Regions from separate parts of the Delftia sp. Lp-1 genome, predicted to be linked through region 1. Evidence: riboswitches for the same ligand, from Rfam matches in the RefSeq annotation. Region 1 holds a riboswitch; the other holds the start of a gene.

Region 1 (4,413 bases):
AGGCCCTCGGCCGTCACCGCGCGGGCGTTGACGCCCTCGACGCAGATCACACGCACATCCGAGCGCAGCCGGTCGTGCAACTGGCCATGGCCCACATCCACGCCGATGACCTGGGCGGCGCCCGCCTGCAGCAGGCAGTCGGTGAAACCGCCCGTGCTCTGGCCCACGTCCAGGCAGCGCAGGCCCTGCACCGACAGCTTGGTGGCCGCCAGCGCGCCTTCCAGCTTCAGCCCGCCGCGCGAGATGAACCGGGCCTCGGCCCCGTCCAGCAACTGCAGCTCGGCACCCGCAGGAATCTCGTCGCCGTTCTTGGCAACCTTCTTCCAAGGCGTCAGCGGCGTCATGCGCCATTGCACGCCACCCGCAATCAGCCGCTGCGCCTGCGAGCGCGTGGCCGCATGGCCGGCTTCCACCAAAAATACATCTGCGCGCATAGCGTCGTTCCCAGGAAATCTCTAAACCAATGACGCCAAGCGGCGCCGCACCCCACAACTGGCAGGGCCCAACTCAGGGACACCGAGCAAGGGCCGCCCCGCCGCGAGGGTGTCGTCCCCCTCCCTTGCGAAGCAAGTAGAGAGGGGGAAGCGGCGCAAGCCGCTCAGGGGGTGCTTAGTAGCGGTAGGTTTCGGGCTTGTAGGGACCCTGCTTGCTCACACCGATATAGGCAGCCTGGCCGTCCGTCAGCTCGGTCAGCATGGCGCCGACCTTCTTCAGGTGCAGGCGGGCAACCTTCTCGTCCAGGATCTTGGGCAGCACGTAGACCTTGCCGACCTCGTAGGCATCGGGCTTGGTGAACAGCTCGATCTGGGCGATGGTCTGGTTGGCGAACGAGGCGCTCATCACGAAGCTGGGGTGGCCGGTGGCGCAACCCAGGTTCACCAGGCGGCCCTTGGCCAGCAGGATGATCTTCTTGCCGTCAGGGAAGGTGATGTGGTCCACCTGGGGCTTGATTTCTTCCCACTGGTACTGCTCGATGGAGGCGACGTCGATCTCGTTGTCGAAGTGGCCGATGTTGCAGACGATGGCTTCGTTCTTCATGGCCACCATGTGCTCGTGGCGGATGATGTCGCGGTTGCCGGTGGTGGTCACGAAGATGTCGGCCTTGTCGGCTGCCCACTCCATGGTCACGACCTTATAGCCTTCCATGGCCGCCTGCAGGGCGTTGATGGGATCGATCTCGGTGACCCAGACCTGGGCCGACAGCGCGCGCAGCGCCTGGGCGCAGCCCTTGCCCACGTCGCCGTAGCCGGCCACCACGGCAACCTTGCCGGCGATCATCACGTCGGTGGCGCGCTTGATGCCGTCCACCAGCGATTCGCGGCAGCCGTAGAGGTTGTCGAACTTGCTCTTGGTGACGGAGTCGTTGACGTTGATGGCACGGAACTTCAGCGTGCCCTTGGCAGACATCTCGTTGAGGCGGTGCACGCCGGTCGTGGTCTCTTCGGTCACGCCGATGATGTGGGCGCTCTTGCGCGTGTACCAGGTGGGGTCCTGGGCCAGCTTGGCGCGGATGGCGGCGAAGGCGATCTTCTCTTCCTCGGAGGCGGGGTTGTCCAGCACGGACAGGTCCTTTTCGGCGCGCATGCCCAGGTGCAGCAGCATGGTGGCGTCGCCGCCGTCGTCCAGGATCATGTTGGGGCCTTCGCCTTCGGTGCCGGCGGCGCCGAATTCAAAGATGCGGTGGGTGTAGTCCCAGTAGTCGGCCAGCGATTCGCCCTTGATGGCGAACACGGGCGTGCCGGTTTCCGCGATGGCGGCGGCAGCGTGGTCCTGCGTCGAGAAGATGTTGCACGACGCCCAGCGCACTTCGGCGCCTAGGGCCTTGAGCGTCTCGATCAGCACGGCCGTCTGGATGGTCATGTGCAGCGAGCCGGTGATGCGCGCGCCCTTGAGGGGCTGGGCAGCGGCGAATTCCTCGCGCGTGGCCATCAGGCCGGGCATTTCGGTTTCGGCGATCAGGATTTCCTTGCGGCCCCAGGCAGCGAGGGAAATGTCAGCGATGGCCGTGTCGGCGGAAACGGGACGAACAGCAGCGTTCATGGTTTTCTCCAAAAGATGAATGAAAAACCACGTTCTGCGGGAGACGAAAAAAAGCTCACCGCACAGAAAGCGTGGGCGAGCGTCGTTGCAGGTATGACTCCGAGCCTCGCGACCACGCCTGATGTGTGGGGGCCGCTGCAACGCTCCTCGGAGAGGCGCTGATTATACCGATCCCGGGGATGCCTCACCGCCCAGCCCCACAAGCCGGTAGCCCACCTGCAGCTCGGTCACCAGGTGGCGCGGCTGGGCCGGCTCGTCCTCGATCTTCTGGCGCAGATTGGCCATGTGCACGCGCAGGTAGTGGGCGCGGCTCAGGTACTCGGGGCCCCAGACCTGCAGCAGCAGCTGGCGGTGGGTCATCACACGGCCCTGGGCGGCGATCAGGGCCGCCAGCAGGCGGAATTCGATGGGCGTGAGGTGCACCGGCTGCCCCGCGCGCCGCACCTCATGCGTGGCCAGGTCCACCTGCACCGGGCCGAAGTGCACCTTGCTGGACGCGGCCGTACCGCCCGCCCCACCGGCGGCGCCCAGCTGCTGGCGGCGGCGCAGCATCACGCGCAGCCGGGCCAGCAGCTCGGGCACGCCGAAGGGCTTGACCAGGTAGTCGTCGGCGCCGGCATCCAATGCGGCCACCTTCTCGTCCTCACGCTCGCGCGCGGAGAGCACGAGCACGGGCACGGAGGACCACCCGCGCAGCTCGGTCAGGACCTGCTTGCCATCCGCGTCTGGCAGGCCCAGGTCGAGGATGACCAGATCGGGCTGGCGGCTGGCGGCCTCGATCAGGCCGCGGCGCGCGCTGTCGGCCTCGAAGACCTGCCAGCCTTCGTCTTCCAGCACCAGGCGCACGAAGCGGCGGATGCCGGGGTCGTCCTCGATCATCAGGATGCGGTTGGCGGGCGTGCTCATGGGGGGCTTTCGTGCATGGCGGGACTCTAATCCAGCGCAGGCTGCTCGGGCACGGGAAAGCGCAGCGTGAAGATGGTGCCAGGGCCGGGCCGCGCGGCGGCAGCCTCGATGCGCCCGCCATGCGCCTCGACGATGCTGCGCACCAGCGCCAGGCCCAGGCCGATGCCCGAGACGGTGGACTCGGCCGTGCCGCGCGTGAAGGGTTCGAACAGCGTCTCCACCGGCAGATGGGATGGCAGGCCCGGCCCGCCATCGCGCACGGACAGCAGCAGTTCGCCGTCCTGCACACGCGCACTGATGGCCAGCGGCGTGCCGGCCGGCGTGTACTTGGCGGCGTTGTCCAGCAGATTGACCAGCACGCGCTCCATGAGCAGGGCATCGAGCTGCAGCAGCGGCAGGCTGGCGGGCACGTCGGTGCTCACGGGATGCTGGCCCAGGCGCGCGCGCATCTGGCGCAGCGCGCTGCCCACCACTTCGTCCAGCGGAAGCCATTCGCGCTGCAGGTGCACGCCGCCTTGCTGCAGGCGCGCCATGTCCAGCAGGTTCTCCACCAGGCGCTGCATGGCCTGGGCCTGGATGCGGACCTGCTCCAGCATGTCGGCTGCGCCGCCCGGCGGCACATGGCGCTGCGCGGCCTCGGCCGCGCCCAGGATGGTGGTCAGCGGGGTGCGCAGGTCGTGCGAGACGGCCGACAGCAGGGTGTTGCGCATGCGCTCGCCCTCCATGGCGATCTGGGTCTGCTGGGCCACGGCCACGAAGTGCTGGCGCTCCAGCGCCAGCGCCACCTGGCTGGCACAGGCCTCCAGCAGGCGCTGCTCCTCGGGCACCTCCAGGCGCTGCGGCGCACGCAGTTGCAGCACCAGCACGCCGCGCATGCGCACGGGTGCGGCCAGCGGCACATAGCGGGCCGGTGCGGCCGGCAGCGTGTCCGTGCCCTGGCCGGCCTGCTGGCCATGGTCCATGGCCCAGCGCGCAATGCTGTCGTCCATGGGGCAGGAGCCGCCGCCGGCGGGGCGCAGGCGCTCGTCCGCATCGGGCAGCAGCAGCCCGGCCTGGGCGTCGAACACGCCCGAGACCGTGCTCAGCGCAATCTCCACCACCTGCTCCTGCGTGAGCGCGCCCGAAAGGTCGCGCGCCAGCCGCGCCAGGGCGCCCGCGCGCCGCTCGCGCTCGGCCGCCACGCGCGCCTCGTGGCGCAGCCGCGCCATGAGCTGGCCGCAGACCAGGGCCACGCCCAGCATCAGCACGAAGGTGAACAGGTACTGCGTGTCGTTGACATGGAAGGATCCGCGCGGGGGCACGAAGAAAAAGTCGAAGCACAGTACCGACAGCAGCGCCGCCCAGGCGCCCGGGCCACGCCCCCAGCGCAACGAAGACAGCACGACGATGAGCAGGAACAGCATCACCACGTTGGCCGGGTCGAAGATGCGCAGCAGCTGCTCGGCCAGCACCGTGGCGGTCAAGCAG
Region 2 (4,413 bases), on a different contig from region 1:
CCTCGTAGCGCTTGATGGTGGCCGAGGCCGGCGCCACCTGCGTGAGGGCCAGGTCCTCGGTGGAGCCGCGCGTCACGCCCACGGTCTTGCCGGCCAGGTCGGCAGGGGCCTTGATGCTCACGTCCTTGGGGCCGTAGACGCTCTTGGGGAAGGGCGCATAGGCCTGGGTGAAGTCGATCACCTTGGCGCGCTCGGCGTTCTTGCCCAGGCTGGAGATGACGATGTCGGCCTTGCCTGTGGTCAGGAAGGGGATGCGGTTGGTGCTGGTCACGGGCACCAGCTCCACCTTCACGCCCAGCTCCTGGGCGACCAGGGCGGCCATGTCGATGTCATAGCCCTGCAGCTTCAGGTCGGTGCCCAGCGAGCCGAAGGGCGGGAAGTCCTGCGGAATCGCCACGCGCAGCACGCCGGCCTTCTGGATGTTGGCCAGCATGTCGGCATGGGCTGCGCCGCCCAGGCCGGCAGCGGCCAGGGTGGCGGCCGCCAGGGCGGTGCGGATGAATGCGCGGCGGGGTGTCAGGGGGGAAGTCATGCGAAAGCTCCTTCGGAAGGTGGGGTGAGGCGAAAGGAAAGCGGGTCAGGGTCGGGCGCAGATGTATCGGGCGCTGTTGCGTCGGGCGCCGTCGCGTCGTCCGGTGTGTCGAGATCGATGCCGCTGCGCCTTGCGGCCGACAGCAGGTGGGCGCGCATGGCGCCCGCGGCACCCGGTGCATCGCCCGCGCAGACGGCCTGCACGATGGCGTCGTGCTCGCGCACGGGCTGGTCGTCGGCGCCGCTCCAGGCAAAGGGCAGGCGCAGGCTGTGGCTGATGGCCAGTTCCAGCTGGCGCGCCATGGCCACCAGGCCCGGGTTGCCCGACAGCTGGGCCAGCAGCAGGTGGAACTGCAGATCGGCGTCGGCGGCGGCCAGCAGGTCGCTGCGGGCCAGTGCGTGGGCCAGCTGGGACTGGGTCCATTGCAGCTGGCGCAGGCCGCTGTCGTCGGCGCGCACGGCCGCCAGCGCGGCCCAGCCGGGCTCCAGCACCAGGCGCAGCTCGATCAGCTGGCGCGGCGACAGCGTGCCCAGCGCCGGGGTGGCATAGGCGCGGTGCATGCGTGCACGGCCGCTGTGCGGGCCGTTGATGCGCACGCCCTTGCCCGGCTGGATCTCGACCAGGCCCAGGGCCTCCAGCATGGACAGTGCCTCGCGCAGCGAAGCGCGGCTGATGCCCAGCTGCCGGGCCAGCTCGCGCTGCGGCGGCAGCTGGCTGCCGCCGGGGTAGTGGCCGCTCAGGATGTGCTGCTGCAGCGTCTGGGCCATCGAGATCGGAATGCTTTGCATGGGCTGGCGCGGGTGGAGGGTTTTGGCCTGACTGGTCAGACCACGTACCCAGCAGATAGCGAATTGCGTGCCAGATGCAAAAAAAGGAGCGTTGTCCTCAGGCGCTGCAAAGAATCCGGGGCGATGGGGTATCGACAATCCGCCCCGAAGGCGCCGCCGGCGGCCCGCGCTGCCGCGCTTTGGTGCAGTGCCGCATGGCTTTGTGCAGGCCTGCCCCGAATGCGGGCGTAAAACCCGCACTGCAGGCCGCCGCCAGCCGCCGTAGAATCCCGGGCTTTGGCCCGAGGAGCGTTGCAGCGCGGCACCCGCCCATCCGTACACCGGATCGCGTGCCGCGTCAGGCTTGGGCCAGGTGCAGGTTCCCGGCCGGACCGCGCCCACGGTGCCAACGACGCTCACCTGTTGCCATGCCGTTTTTGCAGGTGAGCTTGATGTCGTCCTCTTTCACTCCCCCTCCCATGCGTCTGTCGGGCCTGGAGCCCGTCTCCATCGGCGAGGGCACGCTGTTCGTCAACGTGGGCGAGCGCACCAACGTCACGGGCTCCAAGGCCTTTGCGCGCATGATCCTCAACGAGCAGTACGAGGAAGCGCTGTCCGTGGCACGCCAGCAGGTGGAAAACGGCGCCCAGGTCATCGACGTGAACATGGACGAGGCCATGCTGGACAGCAAGGCCGCCATGGTGCGCTTCCTGAACCTCATCGCCTCCGAGCCCGACATCGCCAAGGTGCCGGTCATGGTGGACAGCTCCAAGTGGGAAGTCATCGAGGCCGGACTGCGCTGCCTGCAGGGCAAGGGCATCGTCAACTCCATCTCCATGAAGGAAGGCCTGGATGAATTCAAGCGCCAAGCCCGGCTGATCAGGCGCTACGGCGCGGCCGCCGTGGTCATGGCCTTCGACGAGAAGGGCCAGGCCGACACCTATCAGCGCAAGATCGAGATCTGCGAGCGCGCCTACCGCATCCTGGTGGACGAGGTGGGCTTCCCGCCCGAGGACATCGTCTTTGACCCCAACATCTTCGCCGTGGCCACCGGCATCGAGGAGCACGACAACTACGCCGTGGACTTCATCGAGGCCGTGCGCTGGATCAAGCGCAACCTGCCCGGCGCCAAGGTCTCGGGCGGCGTCTCCAACGTGAGCTTCAGCTTCCGCGGCAACGACCCTGTGCGCGAGGCCATCCACACCGTCTTCCTGTACCACGCCATCTCGGCGGGCATGGACATGGGCATCGTCAACGCCGGCATGGTCGGCGTCTATGACGACCTGGAGCCCCAGCTGCGCGAGCGCGTGGAAGACGTGGTGCTCAACCGCCGCCCTGACGCTGCGGAACGCCTGCTGGAGATTGCCGACGCCGCCAAGGGCGCCGCCAAGGACGACAGCAAGAAGCTCGAATGGCGCGGCACGCCCGAGAACCCGAAGACCGTGGGCGAGCGCCTGTCGCACGCCCTGGTGCACGGCATCACCGACTTCATCGTCGCCGACACCGAAGAGGCCTACCAGCAGATCGTGGTGCAGGGCGGCGGCCGCCCGCTGCACGTGATCGAAGGCCCGCTCATGGACGGCATGAACATCGTGGGCGACCTGTTCGGCGCCGGCAAGATGTTCCTGCCCCAGGTAGTCAAGTCGGCGCGCGTGATGAAGCAGGCCGTGGCCCACCTCGTGCCCTACATCGAAGAGGAAAAGCGCCAGCAGGAAGCGGCGGGCCTGGACGTGTCCAGCAAGGGCAAGATCGTCATCGCCACCGTCAAGGGCGACGTGCACGACATCGGCAAGAACATCGTCACCGTGGTCCTGCAGTGCAACAACTTCGAGGTCATCAACATGGGCGTGATGGTGCCCTGCCATGAGATCCTGGCCCGGGCCAAGGCCGAGGGCGCGGACATCATCGGCCTGTCGGGCCTGATCACGCCCAGCCTCGAAGAGATGCAATACGTCGCCGGCGAGATGCACAAGGACGACTACTTCCGCATCAAGAAGATTCCGCTGCTGATCGGCGGCGCCACCTGCTCGCGCGTGCACACCGCCGTCAAGATCGCGCCCAAGTACGAAGGCCCCGTGGTCTACGTGCCCGATGCCTCGCGCAGCGTCAGCGTGGCCCAGAGCCTGCTGGGCGAGAACAAGGGCAACTACCTGGCCGAGATCCAGGCCGACTACGACAAGGTGCGCACCCAGCACGCCAACAAGAAGAAGACACCGCTGTGGCCACTGGCAAAGGCCCGCGCCAACGCCACGCCCGTGGACTTTTCCCAGGCCCCCGTTGCGCCGCGTGCCCTGGGCCGGCGCGTGTTCCGCAACTTCGACCTGGCCGAGATCGCCGAATACATCGACTGGGGCCCGTTCTTCCAGACCTGGGACCTGGCCGGCCCCTATCCGGCCATCCTCGACGACGAGATCGTCGGCGTCGAGGCGCGCAAGGTGCTGGCGGACGGCCAGGCCATGCTCAAGAAGATCATCGAAGGCCGCTGGCTGCAGGCCAACGGCGCCATCGGCCTGTTCCCTGCCAACCGCGTGGGCGATGACATCGAGTTCTATGCCGACGAGTCCCGCAGCCAGGTGCTGATGACCTGGTACGGCATGCGCCAGCAGACCGAAAAGCAGATGGTGGAAGGCCCGGATGGCCAGCCCGTGATGCGCCCCAGCCGCTGCCTGTCCGACTTCGTGGCCACCAAGGAATCGGGCATCCACGACTACGCGGGCCTGTTCGCCGTCACGGCCGGCATCGGCGCCGAGAAGAAGGACAAGGAGTTCCAGGACGCGCTGGACGACTACTCCGGCATCATGTTCAAGGCCCTGGCCGACCGCCTGGCCGAGGCCTTCGCCGAATGCCTGCACCAGCGCGTGCGCAAGGACCTGTGGGGCTATGCGCCCGACGAGGACCTCAGCAACGAAGCGCTGGTCAAGGAACAGTACAAGGGCGTGCGCCCCGCGCCCGGCTACCCGGCCTGCCCCGACCACAGCGCCAAGACCGACCTGTTCGCCGTGCTCAAGGCCGACGAGATCGGCATGACGCTGACCGAAAGCCTGGCCATGAACCCGGCCTCCAGCGTCAGTGGCTTCTACATCGGCCACCCCGACGCCGTCTATTTCAACGTCG

What was found. A riboswitch is a leader RNA that binds a small molecule or an ion and turns the genes downstream of it on or off. The one in region 1 is predicted to bind S-adenosylhomocysteine.
Region 2: it holds a riboswitch for S-adenosylhomocysteine, as region 1 does, so the genes downstream of both, metH (methionine synthase) here and ahcY (adenosylhomocysteinase) in region 1, are expected to answer to the same signal.

Annotation. Positions count from the first base shown of each region.
Region 1 covers NZ_JAJALJ010000001.1:97,521-101,933, reverse strand. Annotated here, with positions in the region: gene LGR64_RS00385 (TlyA family RNA methyltransferase) at 1-434, opposite strand, end outside; gene ahcY (adenosylhomocysteinase) at 610-2,040, opposite strand; S-adenosyl-L-homocysteine riboswitch at 2,111-2,195, opposite strand; gene LGR64_RS00375 (response regulator) at 2,203-2,946, opposite strand; gene LGR64_RS00370 (sensor histidine kinase) at 2,973-4,413, opposite strand, start outside.
Region 2 covers NZ_JAJALJ010000004.1:384,246-388,658, reverse strand. Annotated here, with positions in the region: gene LGR64_RS27020 (transporter substrate-binding domain-containing protein) at 1-532, opposite strand, end outside; gene LGR64_RS27015 (FadR/GntR family transcriptional regulator) at 529-1,320, opposite strand; S-adenosyl-L-homocysteine riboswitch at 1,598-1,724, shown strand; gene metH (methionine synthase) at 1,779-4,413, shown strand, end outside.